Regions from separate parts of the Streptomyces sp. NPDC107538 genome, predicted to be linked through region 1. Evidence: riboswitches for the same ligand, from Rfam matches in the RefSeq annotation. Region 1 holds a riboswitch; the other holds the start of a gene.
The links. Region 1 has a riboswitch for S-adenosylmethionine ahead of ACZ7MG_RS33385 (aminotransferase class V-fold PLP-dependent enzyme). Riboswitches for the same ligand answer to the same signal wherever they lie in the genome.

Region 1 (9,588 bases):
GCGGGGACTCCGGTACGTCGGACGGCGGGGCCGGTGCCCTCCAGGCCCTGGGCGCGCGGCTCCTGGACGCGGACGGCGTCGAACTCCCGCCGGGAGGACGGGAGTTGGGCCGCCTGGACCGGATCGACCCGGCCGGCCTGGACGCACGCCTCAAGGACGTCGACCTGCTCGTCGCCTGCAACCCGTTCAACGTGCTGTGCGGCGAACGGGGCGTCGCCCGGGTCTTCGGCCCGCAGAAAGGGGCGACACCGGAGCAGGTCGAGGAACTGTCGGCCGCGCTGGAGACCTGGGCGTACGTCCTCACCCGCGACCTCGCCCCGCAGCGGGCGGACCTCCGCACCGGCCCCGGCACCGGCGCCTCCGGCGGGCTCGGCGCCGGGCTGGCCGCCCTGGGCGCCCGGCTGCTCCCCCGCTTCGAGGTGCTGCTGGGCCATCTGGACCTCGACGCCCGGCTGGCCCGCGCCGATCTGGTCATCACGGCCGAGGGCGCCCTCGACCACCAGACGCCGCGCGGCAAGGTCCCCGCCGAGGTCGCCCGCCGCGCCAAGCTGCACGGCCGCCCGGTGCTGGCCCTCGCGGGCACCCTGGGCGAGGGCGCGCACGAGGTGCCGGGCGTGGACGCCTGCACCGGCATCCTGCCCGCCCCGATGGCGCTCGCCGAGGCCCTGGTCCGCGCGAGCGAACTCCTCACGGACGCCACGGAACGGGCCCTGCGGATGATCGTGCTGGGCGCCCGGGTGACGGCGGGCTCAACCGGTGCGGGGCAGACGGCCGGTCAGACGGCCGGTCAGACGGCCGGTCAGACGGCCGGGACGCAACGGCCGTCCTCCGTACGGTAGTTCCACTGCGCGCCGTCGCTCACCAGCTCCTTGACCGCGCCCACGAACCGCTCCACGTGCTCGTCGGGGGTGCCCGCGCCGAAGCTCACCCGGATCGCGTTGAGGGACCGCTCGCCGGGCGCGGCCTCGGGGGCGCCGCACTCGCCCTGGACCTGCGGGTCGCTGCCGAGCAGGGTGCGGACGAGGGGGTGGGCGCAGAAGAGGCCGTCGCGGACGCCGATGCCGTACTCGGCGGAGAGCGCGGCGGCGAAGTGGGAGCTGTTCCAGCCGTCGACGACGAAGGAGATGACGCCGACACGCGGGGCGTCGTCCCCGAAGAGGGACAGGATCCGTACCTCGGGCACATCGGCGAGCCCGGCCCGTACGGCGTCGATCAGATACCGCTCGCGGGCGACCAGCGTGTCGAACCCGGCCTCGGTGAGGGCCTTGCAGGCGGAGGCGATGGAGTAGGCGCCGATGACGTTGGGCGAGCCGGCCTCGTGGCGGGCGGCGCTCTCGTGCCACTCGACGTCCACACCGCCGTCGGTACGCCGGGTCACCTTGCGGGAGGCACCGCCGCCGGCGAGGTACGGCTCGGCCGCGGTGAGCCAGTCGGCACGGCCGGCGAGGACCCCCGACCCGAAGGGCGCGTACAGCTTGTGGCCGGAGAAGGCGACCCAGTCGACGTCCAACTCCTGCACGAAGACGGGGTGGTGGGGCGCCAGCTGGGCCGCGTCGAGCACGATCCGCGCGCCGTGCGCGTGCGCGGCGGCGGCCAGCTCACGCACCGGCCAGATCTCCCCGGTGACATTGGAGGCACCGGTGACGCACACCAGCGCCGGCCCGTGCGGGTCGCGTCCGGCGAGGGCGGTCTCCAGGGTGGCGACGGCCTGCTCCGGCGTCCGGGGGGCGTCCAGGTACGTGACCCGCGCGTCCCGCCAGGGCAGCAGCGAGGCGTGGTGCTCGGTCTCGAAGACGAAGACCTGGCAGTCGGCGGGGAGTGCGGCGGCGAGAAGGTTCAGCGAGTCGGTGGTCGACCGGGTGAACACGACCTGGTCGCCGTCCCGGCAGTCGAGGAACTCGGCGACGGTCTTCCGGGCGTTCTCGAAGAGATCCGTCGACAGCTGGGAGAGGTAGCCGGCGCCCCGGTGCACGCTCCCGTAGTACGGCGCGTACGCCGCCACGTCGTCCCACACGCGCTGCAGGGCGGGGGCGCTGGCCGCGTAGTCGAGGGCGGCGTAGGTGACCTCGCCGCCGGTGACGAGCGGGACGGTGACATCTCGCCCCAGAACGGGCAGCGGGGCACAAACGGACTGGGCGGCGGCAAGGGTGGAAACAGACATGGGGGCTCCCGTGAGAGGCATGCGCGAAGGAAGGGAAGGGCGCATGTGGAGGAAAGAGAGAAGGGTGCGCGGAGGCGGGGCTCGGCGGCCCTATCGCATTCGCTTGCTCAACGGAAGACTCCCTCGAAACCGCGCTTGCCGTAGACCTCGCTGCCTACGGCCCGGTCTTCACCCGGGGCACCCCGCCACGGAAGGAGGGTTGCCGGACAGCCAGCCGGGGCTATGGGCTGTCACTCATGACCTGCCGAAAAACGTACGTGAAGTGATCGTCGCGCCGCAACTCGTGTCCGGATGGTGGGCGGCTGCCGGCCCGGTGGGGCTTCTCGCGCAGTTCCCCGCGCCCCTGAAAGCAGGGGCTGCGCCCCATGCTCTTCAGGGGCGCAGCCGGTCGCCTTTCAGGGCCACGGGGGCCTGCGATTCTTTAGGGGCGCGGGGAACTGCGCGAGAAGCCCCACGCACCCGCACCCGACGAACTACCGGTTCGTCGCCGCGACCCACCGCTCGAGAACTCCCCGCGCCGCCCCCGAGTCGATGGACTCCGCAGCCCGCTCCATCCCGCCCCGCAACTGCTCCGCCAGCGACGCGGACGTCGGTTCAAGAGCCACCAGCGCCGCGGCCGAGTTGAGCAGCACCGCGTCCCGCACGGGCCCGGTCTCCCCGCCCAGCAGCCGCCGCGCGACATCCGCGTTGTACGAGGCGTCGGCCCCCCGCAGCGCCTCCACCGGCACCAGGTCGAGGCCGACGTCACGCGGGTCGAAGGCCTCCTCGGTCACCTTGCCGTCCCGGACCACCCAGACCCGGGACGTCGCCGTGGTCGTCAGCTCGTCGAGCCCGTCGTCGCCGCGGAAGACCAGCGAGGAGTTGCCGCGCCCGGCGAAGACACCGGCCATGATGGGCGCCATCCGGGGGTCGGCGACCCCGACCGCCTGGGCCCGCACCTTCGCCGGGTTCGCCAGCGGCCCGAGCGCGTTGAAGACCGTACGGATGCCCAACTGTCCGCGCGCGGCGGCCACATGACGCAGCGCCGGATGGAACTTCACCGCGAAGCAGAAGGTGATCCCGGCCTCCTCGGCGACCTCGGCGACCCGCTTCGGCGTCAGCTCCAGATTGACGCCCAGCTTCTCCAGGACGTCGGATGCCCCGGACGCCGAGGACGCGGCCCGGTTGCCGTGCTTGACGACCTTCGCGCCCGTGCCGGCGACCACGATCGAGGACATCGTGGAGATGTTGACCGTCTTGGCGCCGTCCCCGCCCGTACCGACGATGTCGACGGTCCGCCCGGCCACCTCGATCAGATTGGCGTGCTCGTACAGCGCGTCGACGAGACCGGTGATCTCGTCGACGGTCTCCCCCTTGGCCCGCAGCGCCACCACGAACCCGGCGATCTGCGCGTCCGTCGCCTCCCCGCGCATGATCTGGTCCATCGCCCAGAACGTGGCGCCGGCGTCCTGGTCGTGCCCGGACAGCAGCGCGTTCAGCACGGCGGGCCAGGAACGGCCCGCCGCGGTGTCGCCTCCAGCGGGGGTCACAGCGCTCATAGCCGCTCCTGGGTGTCGTAGACGAGACGTAGTGGAAGGTCAACCCCACCCTATCCAGCCACGAGCACGGCGAAGGGCCCCCGTCCGAAGATCGGACGGGGGCCCTTCGACCGTGGTGTGGCGAAGCGAAGCGATCAGTGGTGGCCGTGGCCGCTCGTGATCTCCTTGTACTCCTCGACGGTCGGCTTGGCGATCTGGCTGTCCTCGCCGTAGTAGCCCTTGCTCATCTTGGCGCGGAGCTTCTCCAGGCGGCCGACCTTGCGGGCGACACCGTTCTCGTCGACCGCGGCACCGATCTGGGCCGGCACGTACTGCTCGTGCGCCGTGAGCGTGTGCAGCTGCTCCTGGCTGAGCGGCTCGTGGACCTCGATGAACTCACCGTGCGGCAGGCGCTTGATGATGCCGGTCTCGCGACCGTGCAGGATCTTGTCCTTGTCCCGGCGCTGCAGGCCGAGGCAGATGCGCTTGGTGACGATGAACGCGATGACCGGGGCCACGAAGAACGCGATCCGGACGAACCAGGTGATCGAGTTGATCGACAGGTGGAAGTGGGTCGCCCAGAGGTCGTTTCCACCACCGATCAGCAGCACCATGTACCAGGTGATCCACGCGACGCCGAAGGCCGTACGGGTCGGGGCGTTGCGCGGGCGGTCCAGGATGTGGTGCTCGCGCTTGTCGCCGGTGACCCAGGACTCGATGAACGGGTAGACCGCGATCGCGACCAGGACCAGCGGGAAGATGATCAGCGGGATGAACACGCCCAGGACGAGCGTGTGGCCCCAGAAGTTGATCTCCCAGCCCGGCATGACACGGATCAGACCCTCGGAGAAGCCCATGTACCAGTCGGGCTGCGCGCCGGTGGAGACCTGGTCCGGGCGGTAGGGGCCCATGGTCCAGATCGGGTTGATCGTGGCGATCGCCGAGATGACCGCGATGACGCCGAAGACCAGGAAGAAGAAGCCGCCCGCCTTCGCCATGTACACGGGGAGCAGCGGCATGCCGACGACGTTGTTGTTCGTCTTGCCGGGGCCCGCGAACTGCGTGTGCTTGTGGTAGAAGACCAGGATCAGGTGCGCCACCAGCAGGCCGAGCATGATGCCCGGCAGCAGCAGGATGTGGACCGAGTAGAAGCGGGCCACGAAGTCGCCGCCCGGGAACTCGCCGCCGAAGAGGAAGAACGACAGGTACGTGCCGACGATCGGCACGGACAGGACCGCGCCCTCCATGAAGCGGACACCGGTGCCGGAGAGCAGGTCGTCCGGGAGCGAGTAACCGGTGAAGCCGGTGAACATGCCGAGGACGAACAGCAGGAAGCCGAACAGCCAGTTGACCTCACGCGGCTTGCGGAACGCGCCCGTGAAGAACACCCGCATCATGTGCACGAACATGCCGGCGAGGAAGATCAGCGCCGCCCAGTGGTGGATCTGCCGGATCAGCAGACCACCGCGCACCTCGAAGGAGATGTGCATGGTCGAGTTGAACGCCTCGGACATCAGCTGTCCCTGCAGCGGGACGTAGCTGCCGTGGTACTCCACCTCGTTCATCGACGGGTGGAAGAACAGCGTCAGATACACACCCGTGAGGATGATGATGATGAAGCTGTACAGGCAGATCTCGCCCAGCATGAACGACCAGTGGTCGGGGAAGATCTTGCGCATGTTGGCCTTGGCCAGGGAGTAGATCCCGAGCCGGCCGTCGGCCCAGTCGGCGACGCGCTCGCCGGCCGGTGCCTTCTCGCGCTTGTCGCGCGAGTCGGTGGTCGTTGTAGTACTCATCCGCGCTCCCAGAAGGCAGGACCGACGGGCTCTTCGAAGTCGCCGACCGCTTGGAGGTAACCGTCTTCACCGACGGTGATCCTCAGCTGCGGAAGGGCGTGACCCGCGGGGCCGAAGATGACCCGGCCGCCGTCGGCGAGGTCGAAGGTGGACTGGTGGCAGGGGCAGAGCACGTGGTGCGTCTGCTGCTCGTACAGGGAGATCGGGCAGCCCACGTGGGTGCAGATCTTCGAGAACGCCACGATGCCCTCGTGGGACCACTCCAGCTCGCGCTTGTCCTTGATGTCGTCCGGCTGGATCCGGACGATCATCAGGGCGTCCTTGGCGATGTTCTTCTGGAAGTCGTGGTCGTGCTCGCTGAGGCCGTCCGGCATGGCGAAGGTCAGCGACCCGACCGCGACGTCCGAGGGACGCAGCGGCTCGTTGGTGTTCATGTTGACGAGCTTCTTGCCCTTGGCCCAGGTGGTGTGCCGCAGCTTGGTGCCGGGCGCGGGGCCGAGGCCGCCGAGCAGGAAGACACCGGAGAGCGGGAACAGGGCCAGCGCGCCGAACATCGTGGTGCGGATCAGCTTGCGACGGCCGATCACCGACTCCTCGGCGCCGGCCTTGAAGTCGGCCAGGACCTTGGCCTTGACCTCGGGCGCGGCCTCGATCGGGTGACGCTCGTCGGCGACCTCCACGTCCGACATCAGCGTGCGGGCCCAGTGGACCGCGCCGGCGCCGATGCAGAACAGCGACAGGCCCAGCGTCATGCCCAGCGCGAAGTTCAGCGCGCTGATGTGACCGATCGGCCAGACGTAGATCGACTTGTCGACGTCGATCACCAGGTAGGCGGCGATGAACGCGACGGTGGCCAGCATCGACACCGTGAACAGCAGGGCGACCGTGCGCTCGGACCGCTTGGCGGCCCGCTCGTCGATGTCCTGGACACGGTGCTCGTGGGGCGGGAGGCCGGGGTCCGCGAAGGGGTTCTTCTCGTCCGCGACCTTCACCGCGCCGTGCGCGTCGTGCGCGTCGTCCTGCGCTGCGGGCAGGTTCTCTTCTGGAATCTCTTGGCTACTCATGACTTCTTGGCCTTTGCGGTCCGAGCGGCGACCCACACGGCGACGGCGATCAGCGAACCGAGTCCGAAGACCCAGCCGAACAGACCCTCGCTGACCGGACCGAGTCCACCGAGGCTGAGGCCACCGGGCTCCACGGTCTCGTCACCGTTGACCGCGTCGAGGTACGCGATGATGTCCTTCTTGTTCTCTTCCGTCAGCGTCGTGTCGGGGAAGGACGGCATGTTCTGCGGGCCGGTCTGCATGGCCTCGTAGATGTGCTTCGGGTCGACACCTTCGAGAGACGGCGCGTACTTGCCCTCGGACAGCGCACCACCCTTGCCGGTGAAGTTGTGGCACTGAGCGCAGTTGGTCCGGAACAGCTCGCCGCCCTCGGCGATGTCCGCACCCTCGGGGTTGTACTCGTTCTCCGTCGGGATCTCCGGGCCTGCGCCCAGGGAGGAGATGTACGCCGCGAGCTGGTCGATCTCGGCCTGCGAGTAGACGACCTTCTTCTTCGGGATCTGCGCGCCCGGCTGCTGGGCCGGCATCCGGCCGGTGCCGACCTGGAAGTCGACGGCCGCGGCGCCCACACCCGTCAGGGGCGGACCGTCGGAGGTGCCCTGACCGCCGGTGCCGTGGCAGCTCGCGCAGCCTACGGCGTAGAGCTTCTTGCCCTCCTCGATGGTGAGGGTCTGGGCGGTTTCATCGGCCTGCGCCTTTTCCGCGGGGGCGAAGGCGGTGTAGAGCCCCGCGCAGGCCGCCAGCGCGATGAATAGGACGACGACCGCCGCCAGCGGATGGCGTCGTCGTGCGGAGAGCTTTTTCACGGATTACCCCGGTGTCAGGATCTTCTGCGTCGGTGCTTCTGGAAGGGTCGTTCTCGGTGCGAGGCGGGCGTACGGTCCGCCCGGCCCGGCCGCCCGGTCTACTTGATCATGTAGATCGTGGCGAAGAGGCCGATCCAGACGACATCGACGAAGTGCCAGTAGTAGGACACGACGATGGCCGCGGTCGCCTGCTCGTGGGTGAACCTCTTGGCCGCGTAGGTGCGTCCGAGGACCAGCAGGAAGGCGATGAGACCGCCCGTCACGTGCAGGCCGTGGAAGCCGGTGGTCAGGTAGAACACCGAGCCGTACGGGTCGGACGAGAGCGAGAGGCCCTCGTGCTTGACCAGCTCGGTGTACTCGAAGACCTGGCCGCCGATGAAGATCGCACCCATCACGAACGTGACGATGAACCACATCCGGAGCTTCTTCACGTCCCCGCGCTCGGCGGCGAACACACCGAGCTGGCAGGTCAGGGAGGAGAGCACCAGGATCGTGGTGTTGGTCGCCGAGAACGGGAAGTTCAGGGTGCTGGCCTTCTCGTGCCAGAACTCCGGACCGGTCACCGATCGCAGGGTGAAGTACATCGCGAAGAGGGCCGCGAAGAACATCAACTCGGAACTCAACCAGATGATGGTTCCGACGCTGGTGAGGTTCGGCCGGTTGACCGACGGGTGCGCGTGCCCGGTTTCTACTGTCGTTGCTGTCGCCACGACCGACATTATGTCGGTCGCTTATCCCGCCCTCACTCCGGGGGGTGCCGTTCGGAGTGTTGCTGCCTTCCGTACCGGTGCTGACGTGGTGTTCGAGGGAGTAGCATCCGCGCATCGGGCCTGTCCTTAAGACGCTGACGTCACGGAGGAACAATGCAGCCGACCGCCACGGTGCTGGTCTACAGCGACGACTCCAACACCCGCGAACAAGTTCGGTTGGCGACGGGGCGCCGTCCGGCACCGGATGTTCCCCAGGTGGAGTTCCTGGAGTGCGCGACCCCCGCCGCCGTCATCAAGGAGCTGGACCGGGGCGGCATCGACGTCTGTGTCCTCGACGGCGAGGCCGTGCCCATGGGGGGCATGGGGGTGTGCCGGCAGATCAAGGACGAGATCTTCGAGTGCCCGCCCGCGCTGGTGCTGATCGGGCGGCCGCAGGACGCGTGGCTGGCCACCTGGAGCCGGGCCGACGCGGCGGTGACCCTGCCGGTGGAGCCGGTGGAGTTCGCGGCGGCCCTGGCCTCCCTGCTCCGTGCCAGGCAGGCGCTGAGCGCCTAGGCCCTAGACCGACTCCGGCCTCAGGCGAGCCTGTACCTGGGGCCCCGGTACTTCCTCGGTGCCACCGACCAGGGCGCTGCCGTCGCGCCAGTTCTTCCAGTCGAGGTTCCAGTCGCCGTAGCCGTTGCCGAAGGGGGCCATGGTGTCGCCGGCCGAGTTGACGACCTCGACGATGTCGCCCTCGTTGATGGTGTCGTAGAACCAGGCGGCGTTGCCCATGCTCATGCCGGTGCAGCCGTGGCTGACGTTGGCGTAACCCTGGGAGCCGGTGGACCAGGGGGCGGCGTGGACGTACTCGCCGCTGTTGGTGACCCTGACGGAGTGGTGCACGGTCAGGTCGTAGAAGTCCGACGCGCCTATGCTGGCGCTGGTCATGCGAACGGTGCCTTCCTTGGCCAGCACCACCTTGACCCCGTTGCGGGTGTCGTAGCCGGGCATGCCGGTGGTGACCGGTATCTGCTTGACGACCTCGTCGTTCTTGTACACGGTCATCCGGTGCGCGGCGGCGTCCGTGACGGCGACTATCTTGGCGCCGGTCGTCAGCTCGATGGGTTCGGCCTTCCCGCCCCAGAGCCGGTCGCCTATCTTCAGGCCCTCCAGGTTGCTGTGCACCCGGATCGTGGCGTCGGCGGGCCAGTACTCCTTCGGGCGGTAGTGGAGCTTCTTGTCGTCCACCCAGTGCCAGGCGCCTTCCGCGGCGGGGGTGGAGTCCACCTTGAGGGCCCGTTCGACGACGGCCCGGGACGCCTTGTCCTTGACCGGCCGGCTCAGTTCGGCGGTGACGGGCTGGCCGACGCCGTATCTGCCCTTCTCGGGGCCGAAGGTGACGTTCAGGCGCTTCTTGGTGAGGGGGCGGCCGGTGTCGAAGGCGACGGTCTCACGGCCGGGGGCGCCGTCCTCGTCCTCGGTGCTCACCCGGACCGTGTAGCGGGCGTTGGCGGCGAGCGGCGAGGTGGAGTGCCAGCGGTCTCCGTCGGCG
Region 2 (9,588 bases), on a different contig from region 1:
ACGGCACATCGTCTTCCTCCACGGCAGGAGCCAGGAGAACAAGATCCCCAAGGATCTGCGCATCGACTGGACCGCGGGACTCAACCACGGCCTCACCCGTGCCGGGGTCGCGCCGATCGACCCGGCGGACGCGTGGTTCCCGTTCTACGGAAACAAGCTCATGGACGCGCTCAAGCAGAACGAGTCCGTCCCCCGCGCCCACCAGGAGATGGCGGCCGGCCAGGTGGCGGAGGCCTGTGCGCCCGCCGGTGCGGCCAGGAGCACCTACGAGGCGCTCATCGCCGAAGCCGCCGGCAACGCGGGGATGCCGCCGGAGGCCCAGCTGGCCACCGAGGCCTTCGGCGGACGGATCGTCGGCGCTCTCCAGCGGCAGCTGAGCTGGCTGGCGGCCAACACCGACGTCGACGAGTGGTTCATCGCCGCGGCCCTGCGCGACGTGGCCGCGTACCTCGACGAGCCGGGTGTCCGGGACGCGGTCCTGGACACCGTGCTCGACTGCGTGCCCACCACGGGTGAACTCGTGCTCGTGACCCACAGCCTCGGCACCGTCGTCGGCATGGACCTCATCACCCGGCTCGCGCCGGAGGTGGAGATCTCCCTGCTCGTCACCGCGGGCAGCCCGCTCGGACTGGACACCGTCCAGCGCCGGCTCCTCGCCGGTGGTCCCCAGCGTCCCCAGCGGGTGGCCCGCTGGGTGAACGCCTGGTGCCCGACCGACGGTGTCGCCATCGGCTGCCCGCTCGGCGACGACTGGCAGGGCGAACTGACCGACCTGGCCGTCCGCAACACCCGTGCCCGGGCGCACGACATTGACGAGTACCTGGCCCACCGGGAGGTCGCCGCCGAGATCGGGCGCGTGATCACCGCGGGCTGAGGAACCCTTACGCCGCCTTGCGCTCCACGTACTCCTCGATATCGATCATCGGCGGCCGTTCCTCCAGGTCCACCGAGTACGTGCGCGGCTCGAAACCCTCCCGCCCCCGCTCGAACTGGGTCAGGACGGGCCGGATCAGGTGGCCGCGGGCCAGCCGGAGCTGGGCGGTGCGGTAGATCGCCGCGGACATACGGCCCAGCGCCGCCCCGTCCTGGTGGCGGTGTTTGCGGACGCCCACGTCGACCTGGGAGAGCGCGTCGAGGCCGACGAGGTGCAGCGCGTCGACGAGCATGCCCAGCTCGACGCCGTAGCCGACGGGGAACGGGAGCCGCTCCAGGAGGGAGCGCCGGGCCGCGTACTCGCCGCCGAGCGGCTGGACGAAACCGGCCAGCTGGGGCCAGTGCATGTTGAGGAGGGGCCGGGCCATGAGTTCCGTCACACGGCCGCCCTGGCCGGCGGCGGAGCCGAGGGGGCGGTCGTACATCGCCTTGACGAGGTCCACCCCGGGGTCGGTGAGCAGCGGGCCGACGATCCCGGAGACGAAGTCGGACGAGAACTCCTTGAGGTCCGCGTCGATGAAGCAGACGATGTCGCCGGACGTCACCAGGAGCGACCGCCACAGCACCTCGCCCTTGCCGGGCACGGCCGGGAGGCGGGGGAGGATCGCGTCGCGGTGCACGACCGTCGCCCCGGCGGCAGCCGCGACCTGGGACGTCCGGTCCGTGGAACCGGAGTCGACGACCACGATCTCGTCGACGAGCGGGACCTGCCGCATGAGGTCATGGCGGATGATCGCGACGATGTCGCCGACCGTCTCCTCCTCGTTCAGCGCGGGCAGGACGACACTGACCGTCTGTCCCGTGGCCCGTTTCGCGGCCATGATCTTGTGGAGCGGGCGGTCGGACATGGACCAGGAGCGGGTGCTCAGCCAGCGCTCGACTTCCTTCAGCACAGTGCGCGGCTCCTCTGCGTTCATCTCGCGGTTCGGACGGCTCTCTCAACTGTCCTGGCCTTCGGTTACAGTCTTGGACAACGCTGGTGACCATCGCATGTCGGTGCTCGTCGGCGTATACAACCAAATACCGCTCATCCAGAGGGGCAGAGGGATACGGCCCGATGAAGCCCCGGCAACCCTCCAGCCGGTCTGACCACGTTGTCGTGGTGAGGCTCCCGGCTCGGGAAGGTGCCAAATCCGTCTCACGGCGAAGTGCGTCGTGAGGAAGATGAGGAGAAAGGGCCTCGCCTCCATGGCTGCGCAGACTGTTGCAAGCACCACCGAATCCCCCGTCTCCACCGGTTCCACCGTAGACCTCGGCCCCGCCGCCGCGCTGAGCTGTCGTGAGTGCGGTCACCGCGTCCCCCTCGGACCGGTCTTCGCCTGCGAGGAGTGTTTCGGGCCGCTGGAGATCGCGTACGACTACTCCGCATACTCCACGGAGGAGCTGCGCAAGCGGATCGAGTCCGGTCCCGCGAACATCTGGCGGTACGCCCCCCTGCTGCCCGTCCCGGCGGACGTGGCCACGAAGCCGAACATCAACCCCGGCTGGACCCAGCTCGTGAAGGCCGACAACCTGGCCGCCGCGCTCGGCGTCGACAGCGGCAAGCTCTTCATCAAGGACGACTCGGGCAACCCGACGCACTCCTTCAAGGACCGCGTCGTCGCCCAGGCCCTGGAGGCGGCCCGCGCCTTCGGCTTCACCACGCTCTCCTGCTCCTCCACGGGCAACCTGGCCGGTGCCGTCGGCGCCGCCGCCGCCCGCGCCGGCTTCCGGTCCTGCGTGTTCATCCCGCACGACCTGGAGCAGGGCAAGGTCGTCATGGCCGCGATCTACGGCGGCGAGCTGGTCGGCATCGAGGGCAACTACGACGATGTGAACCGCTTCTGCTCCGAGCTGATCGGCGACCCGGCCGGCGAGGGCTGGGGCTTCGTGAACGTCAACCTGCGGCCCTACTACGCGGAGGGCTCCAAGACCCTCGCGTACGAGATCTGCGAGCAGCTCGGCTGGCGGCTGCCGGACCAGCTGGTGGTGCCGATCGCCTCCGGGTCGCAGCTCACGAAGATCGACAAGGGGCTCCAGGAGCTGATCAAGCTCGGGCTCGTCGAGGACAAGCCGTACAAGATCTTCGGTGCGCAGGCGGAGGGGTGCTCGCCGGTGTCGGTGGCGTTCAAGGCCGGCCACGACGTCGTACGGCCGCAGAAGCCGAACACCATCGCGAAGTCGCTCGCCATCGGCAACCCGGCGGACGGGCCGTATGTGCTCGACATCGCGCGGCGGACCGGCGGGGCCGTGGAGGACGTGACGGACGAGCAGGTCGTCGAGGCGATCAAGCTGCTCGCGCGGACGGAGGGGATCTTCGCCGAGACCGCGGGCGGGGTGACCGTCGGTGTCACGAAGAAGCTGATCGAGGACGGCCTTCTCGACCCGACGCTCACCACGGTCGTGCTCAACACGGGGGACGGGCTGAAGACGCTGGACGCGGTGGCCGGGACCGGGCTGACCGCGACCATCCGGCCCAACCTCGATGCGTTCCGTGAAGCTGGTCTCGCGTAGGACCGCCTCGAAGACCGCCTCGCACAGCACACATTCCTGACCGGAGGTCCCTCATGAGCGTTTCCGTCCGTATCCCCACCATCCTTCGCACCTACACGGGCGGACAGGCCGAGGTGAGCGCCGAAGGGGCGACTCTCGGCGAAGTCATCGCCGATCTCGAGAAGAACCACAACGGGATCGCCGCCCGGGTTCTGGACGATCAGGGCAAGTTGCGGCGGTTCGTGAATGTGTACGTGAATGACGACGATGTCCGGTTCGAGCAGGGGCTGGAGACGGCCACTCCGGACGGCGCCGGTGTGTCGATCATTCCCGCGGTCGCCGGTGGCTGACCGCCGGTCAGTACCCGCCGGTAGTAACCGTCGGTAACATTGATTACCGAGTGTTCATCGAATTGCCCCCTCCGTGAGAGAAGCGGAGGGGGCAATTCTCTATGGTTGAGCACTGTAGAGTTGGGGAAGCCGGTCGGATCACCGTAGTGATTGCATGCCGGGCGCATATGTGATCGCGCCGCACGCCCTATATGAAGTAGCCAAAGTGTGCATGCCTTTTGCGTACTTCTTCCCTTTTGTGGGGCCCGACTTGCCCTGAATTCGGGCGAATTGTTCGTACATTCCCGACCGGTCGTGTCCAGAATTCTCGTCCGATTGACCTGTTGCAGAGGGCAGTTGGACAGATACATTCGGCCGCGGTCGACGCGTTCCGGCGCACACCCCCAACCGTTGGGGGGTGAGGTCTGACCCGGATCCGCGAAGTGTGGATCTGTGCAAGGGCCAGTAATAGGGGAGTTAGGCATGGCTCAGGGCACCGTCAAGTGGTTCAACGCGGAGAAGGGGTACGGCTTCATCGCGGTCGACGGTGGTGCGGATGTATTCGTCCACTACAGCGCGATCCAGATGGACGGTTACCGCACCCTGGAAGAGGGCCAGCGGGTCGAGTTCGAGATCTCGCAGGGTCAGAAGGGGCCGCAGGCGGACATGGTCCGGCTCGCGGCCGGCTGAAGTAACGCGCCGGGTTCAACGCAGCGACGTTCTTCGTTCTTCATCGGAGGGCTCGCATCCCGTTTCGGGGTGCGAGCCCTCTCGTGTGCGCGGCGCGTACCCGCGCAAGGTCCGACGGGGGTGCCGATGGGGGTGCCGACGGGGCGCGCGCGGGCGCGTTCACCTGCGGATCATCGAGAGCCGCTTGCACTCGACCATGCCGAGTGCTAATCATTGGCGTTAGCACTCTGAAGGTGAGAGTGACAACGAGGATCGGGTCGGTGAGGCCCGCAGGCCAAGTGGGGCAAGGAACCACGAGGCAGGCGAGCCGTCCGTCGCGGGCGCCAGCACGGTCCGGAGCAATCCACCCCAGTCCGGGAGGACCACTTCACATGGCCAAGATCATCGCGTTCGACGAGGAGGCGCGGCGCGGCCTCGAGCGCGGCATGAACCAGCTCGCGGACGCCGTCAAGGTGACGCTCGGCCCCAAGGGCCGCAACGTCGTCCTCGAGAAGAAGTGGGGCGCCCCCACGATCACCAACGATGGTGTCTCCATCGCCAAGGAGATCGAGCTCGAGGACCCGTACGAGAAGATCGGCGCCGAGCTGGTCAAGGAAGTCGCGAAGAAGACGGACGACGTCGCCGGTGACGGCACGACGACCGCGACTGTCCTCGCCCAGGCGCTGGTCAAGGAAGGCCTGCGCAACGTCGCGGCCGGTGCCAACCCGATGGCCCTGAAGCGCGGTATCGAGAAGGCCGTCGAGGCCGTCTCCGGTGCGCTGCTCGACCAGGCCAAGGAGGTCGAGACCAAGGAGCAGATCGCCTCCACGGCCTCCATCTCCGCCGCCGACACCCAGATCGGCGAGCTGATCGCCGAGGCCATGGACAAGGTCGGCAAGGAAGGCGTCATCACCGTCGAGGAGTCGCAGACCTTCGGTCTGGAGCTTGAGCTCACCGAGGGCATGCGCTTCGACAAGGGCTACATCTCGGCGTACTTCGCGACCGACATGGAGCGCATGGAGGCGGTGCTCGAGGACCCCTACATCCTCATCGCCAACTCCAAGGTCACCAACGTCAAGGACCTGCTCCCGCTCCTGGAGAAGGTCATGCAGTCGGGCAAGCCGCTGCTGATCATCGCCGAGGACGTCGAGGGCGAGGCCCTGTCGACCCTGGTCGTCAACAAGATCCGTGGCACCTTCAAGTCCGTCGCCGTCAAGGCCCCGGGCTTCGGTGACCGCCGCAAGGCCATGCTCGGCGACATCGCCATCCTCACGGGCGGCGAGGTCATCTCCGAGGAGGTCGGCCTCAAGCTGGAGAACGCGACCCTGGACCTCCTGGGCCGCGCCCGCAAGGTCGTCATCACCAAGGACGAGACGACGATCGTCGACGGCGCCGGTGACACGGACCAGGTCCAGGGCCGGGTCAACCAGATCCGCGCCGAGATCGAGAACAGCGACTCGGACTACGACCGCGAGAAGCTCCAGGAGCGCCTGGCGAAGCTCGCGGGCGGCGTGGCCGTCATCAAGGCCGGTGCCGCGACCGAGGTCGAGCTGAAGGAGCGCAAGCACCGCATCGAGGACGCCGTTCGCAACGCGAAGGCGGCCGTCGAGGAGGGCATCGTCGCCGGTGGTGGCGTGGCCCTGCTGCAGGCCTCCTCGGTCTTCGAGAAGCTGGAGCTGGAGGGTGACGAGGCGACCGGCGCCAACGCCGTGAAGCTCGCCCTGGAGGCCCCGCTCAAGCAGATCGCCGTCAACGGCGGCCTTGAGGGTGGCGTCGTCGTGGAGAAGGTCCGCAACCTCGCGGTCGGCCACGGCCTCAACGCCGCGACCGGTGAGTACGTCGACATGATCGCCTCCGGCATCATCGACCCGGCGAAGGTCACGCGTTCCGCCCTGCAGAACGCCGCCTCCATCGCCGCGCTCTTCCTCACCACCGAGGCCGTCATCGCCGACAAGCCGGAGAAGGCCGCCGCGCCCGCCGGCGGCGGTATGCCGGGCGGTGACATGGACTTCTGATCGACCCCGGTCGATCACCGTCCTGCGGTACCGAGGGCGGCACCCCCTGGAAACGGGGGGTGCCGCCCTCGGGCGTTTCCGGGGCGTGGCACGGGTCACACCGATGCCGTCGCGCCGCTGGAATTCCGTGACGGCGGGGGCGGTTGTGCCGAGGGACGCATGCTATATGCGTGCGCATGGAATTGATTCCGCTCTCCCCCTAGGAGCCCCCGCGTGACCACCGCCTCCACCCCCACCTCCCGTGCCGCCGAGATTCTGTCCCGGCCCGTGACGATCAACGGGCTGACCGTCCCCAACCGGATCGCGATGGCGCCGATGACGCGGGTGTTCTCGCCCGGGGGTGTGCCCGGCGCGGACGTGGCCTCGTACTACGGGCGGCGGGCCGCGGCGGGGGTCGGGCTGATCGTGACCGAGGGGACGTACGTCGGGCACGAGACGGCCGGTGACCTGGACGGGGTTCCGCGGTTCGCCGGGGAGGAGCAGCTCGCCGGGTGGGCGAAGGTCGCGGAGGCCGTGCACGCCGGGGGCGGCACGATCGTGCCGCAGCTGTGGCACATCGGGACCGTCCGGCAGCAGGGCAAGCTCTTCCCCGAGGCCCCCGTCTTCGGCCCGTCCGGTCTTCGGGCCGACGGCACCGAGGCCGAGGGCGGCCGGGCCATGACCCAGGCCGACATCGACGAGGTCATCGCGGCCTTCGCCAAGTCCGCCGCCGAGGCCGAGCGCATCGGCATGGACGGCGTCGAGATCCACGGCGCCCACGGCTACCTCATCGACCAGTTCCTCTGGGCGGGCACCAACCGCCGTACCGACGCCTACGGCGGTGACCTCGTCGCCCGTACGAAGTTCGCGGCGGAGGTCGTGGCGGCCGTAAGGGACTCGGTGTCGGCCGACTTCCCCGTCATCTTCCGGTACTCGCAGTGGAAGCAGGAGGCGTACGACGCGCGCCTCGCCGAGACGCCGGAGGAGCTGGAGGCGCTGCTGAACCCGCTGGTGGCGGCCGGTGTCGACGCGTTCCACGCGTCCACGCGGCGTTACTGGCAGGCGGAGTTCGAGGGGTCCGAGCTGAACCTCGCGGGCTGGACGAAGAAGCTCACCGGCAAGCCCACCATCACGGTCGGCTCGGTCGGTCTGGACGGGGAGTTCCTCGCCGCGTTCGCCGGTGAGGGCGCGACGCTGAAGGGCATCGACGACCTGCTGAACGGTCTGGAGGCCGACGAGTTCGACCTCGTCGCCGTGGGCCGGGCGCTGCTCCAGGACCCCGAGTGGGCGGCGAAGGTGCTCGACGGCCGCTTCGACGAGCTGACGGCCTTCTCGCCGGCGGCGCTGGGTTCACTCAGCTGAGTTCGCTCAGCTGAGTCGTGGCTGTGCGGTTGTAGGGTCGTGGGCCATGGCACGACACAGGCTCGCCCCCACGCTCGCTCTCGTCCCCGCGCTCGCGCTCACCCTCGCCGGTGTCCTCGGTGCGTCGATGCCGGTGCGGGGGGTGGTCGTCGAGACCGTGTTCGCCCCCGCGCACACCGCCGGTGTGGCGCCCGCCGTCACCTATGACACCGGGCGGGTGCCCGTGGCCGCGCGGGTGCGGGTGACGGGGGAGCCGCGGGGCGACGGCGGTACGCGGATCGAGCTGCGGCTGCGGGACCTCGCCGCGCACCGTACGTACGGCGCGCATGTGCACACGCGGTCGTGCGGGAAGCTGCCCGCCGACGCCGGGCCGCACTACCAGGACGAACGGGATCCGAGGCAGCCGTCCGTGGACCCGCGGTACGCCAACCCCGACAACGAGGTGTGGCTCGACGTACGGACGGACGGCACCGGTTCGGCGCGCTCGGTCGCGGCCGTGGACTGGCGCTTCCGGCCAGGCGGGGCCCGCTCGGTGGTGCTGCACGAGGCGGCGACGTCCACGCACGCGGGGCACGCGGGGACGGCGGGGGCACGGCTGGCCTGCGTGAACGTGGCGTTCACGTAGGCCGGGCCCCGGGGCGGGCGGTCAGTCGGCGTAGTCCTTGAGCTTCTCGGTCTTGAGAGTGATGCTGACGGGGGCGGGCAGTTCGACGGTCGCGCCCCATGGATGGGAGGCGGTCTGCTGGTAGCGGCCGTCCTTGGGTTCGCTGAAGACCTTGACGGTGTGGTCATCGCGGTCGACGAGTAGGTAGACGGGGATATCGGCCGCCGCATAGCCGATGGGCTTGTCGACGCGGTCGCGCTGGTCGGTGTCGCGGTCGTGGGAGGTGATCTCCACGGCCATCAGGGCGCCTTCGGGGTTGGACCACTCGCCGTCTCTCCGGAAATGATCCACAGGCACGAGGGTGCCGTCAGTGCGTGCGCGGCCCTTTCGATAGGCCTCGGCCTTCACCCCTGACTCGGGTACGAGGTCCAGGTCGGGGCGGTGTTGCATGCACTGGCGCAGCAGCCACATGAAGATCGAGCGGTGGTTGCCGTCCGGCATGGCCTTGACCTCTACTTTTCCGTTGATGTACTCAAGCCGCACGGTTTCGGGAGCCACGGCGGCCAGCTCCTCGAACTCGTCGACGTCGAGCGGGCCGTGCCGGACGCACAGCCTCCCGGCGAGAAACTCCAGTCGGTTCCGCAGCTCCCTGGGAGCCCTGCGGACCAGTTCCTCGAAGTCCTCCATGGACATCTGCGGGCGCTCAGCGGTGTCAGGGGTCATGGCGTCGCCTCCTTTCTCCCATCGTGCCTTGGAGTGATGTCGACGGACCGTAGGAGCGGTCATGCGGGTGTCCTTTCTCGTGTTTCTCGCCCTTGTTGTGCCATTGCGGCACGGATCCGGTCCGCGTGGCTGTGGACTTCGGCGGAGGAAGGGAGCGTGTGGGGGCGGGCGGGGGCGCGTTCGCCTCGGCAGGCGCTGCACAGGCCTCCCGGTAGGGCCTCCGGAGGGCCTGGGGTGCCGCATTCGCCGCACTCCAGCATGCGGAGGGGTGGGCGTACGGGGTCGGGGGCCGGGGCCGGTTCCGGTTCCGGGGGGACCTTGGTGACGAGGCGGGTGCGGAGGAGGGCGGCCGCGCTGTGGACGGGGGTCGGCAGGCCGGAGGTCAGGGCCTGGCGGATGTGCTCGTCGGTCGCGCCGCGCTCGAACCACGGGAGCAGCAGCGGGGCCAGGTCCGCGCAGTCCGACCGGGAGAGGGAGAGGGCGGGGGTCTCCCGGCCCAGCG

Region 2: it holds a riboswitch for S-adenosylmethionine, as region 1 does, so the genes downstream of both, thrC (threonine synthase) here and ACZ7MG_RS33385 (aminotransferase class V-fold PLP-dependent enzyme) in region 1, are expected to answer to the same signal.

What each region holds. Positions count from the first base shown of each region.
Region 1 is NZ_JBVKAY010000012.1:183,180-192,767, forward strand. It holds gene ACZ7MG_RS33380 (glycerate kinase family protein) at 1-839, shown strand, start outside; gene ACZ7MG_RS33385 (aminotransferase class V-fold PLP-dependent enzyme) at 800-2,161, opposite strand; SAM riboswitch class IV at 2,288-2,403, opposite strand; gene trpD (anthranilate phosphoribosyltransferase) at 2,635-3,699, opposite strand; gene qcrB (cytochrome bc1 complex cytochrome b subunit) at 3,834-5,474, opposite strand; gene qcrA (cytochrome bc1 complex Rieske iron-sulfur subunit) at 5,471-6,538, opposite strand; gene qcrC (cytochrome bc1 complex diheme cytochrome c subunit) at 6,535-7,344, opposite strand; gene ctaE (aa3-type cytochrome oxidase subunit III) at 7,443-8,063, opposite strand; gene ACZ7MG_RS33415 (response regulator) at 8,208-8,609, shown strand; gene ACZ7MG_RS33420 (L,D-transpeptidase) at 8,613-9,588, opposite strand, start outside.
Region 2 is NZ_JBVKAY010000005.1:520,208-529,795, reverse strand. It holds gene ACZ7MG_RS20785 (trypsin-like serine peptidase) at 1-874, shown strand, start outside; gene ACZ7MG_RS20780 (glucosyl-3-phosphoglycerate synthase) at 882-1,826, opposite strand; SAM riboswitch class I at 1,958-2,104, shown strand; gene thrC (threonine synthase) at 2,122-3,426, shown strand; gene ACZ7MG_RS20770 (ubiquitin-like small modifier protein 1) at 3,480-3,755, shown strand; gene ACZ7MG_RS20765 (cold-shock protein) at 4,218-4,424, shown strand; gene groL (chaperonin GroEL) at 4,796-6,418, shown strand; gene ACZ7MG_RS20755 (NADH:flavin oxidoreductase) at 6,632-7,759, shown strand; gene ACZ7MG_RS20750 (superoxide dismutase family protein) at 7,806-8,384, shown strand; gene ACZ7MG_RS20745 (Uma2 family endonuclease) at 8,406-9,086, opposite strand; gene ACZ7MG_RS20740 (hypothetical protein) at 9,146-9,588, opposite strand, start outside.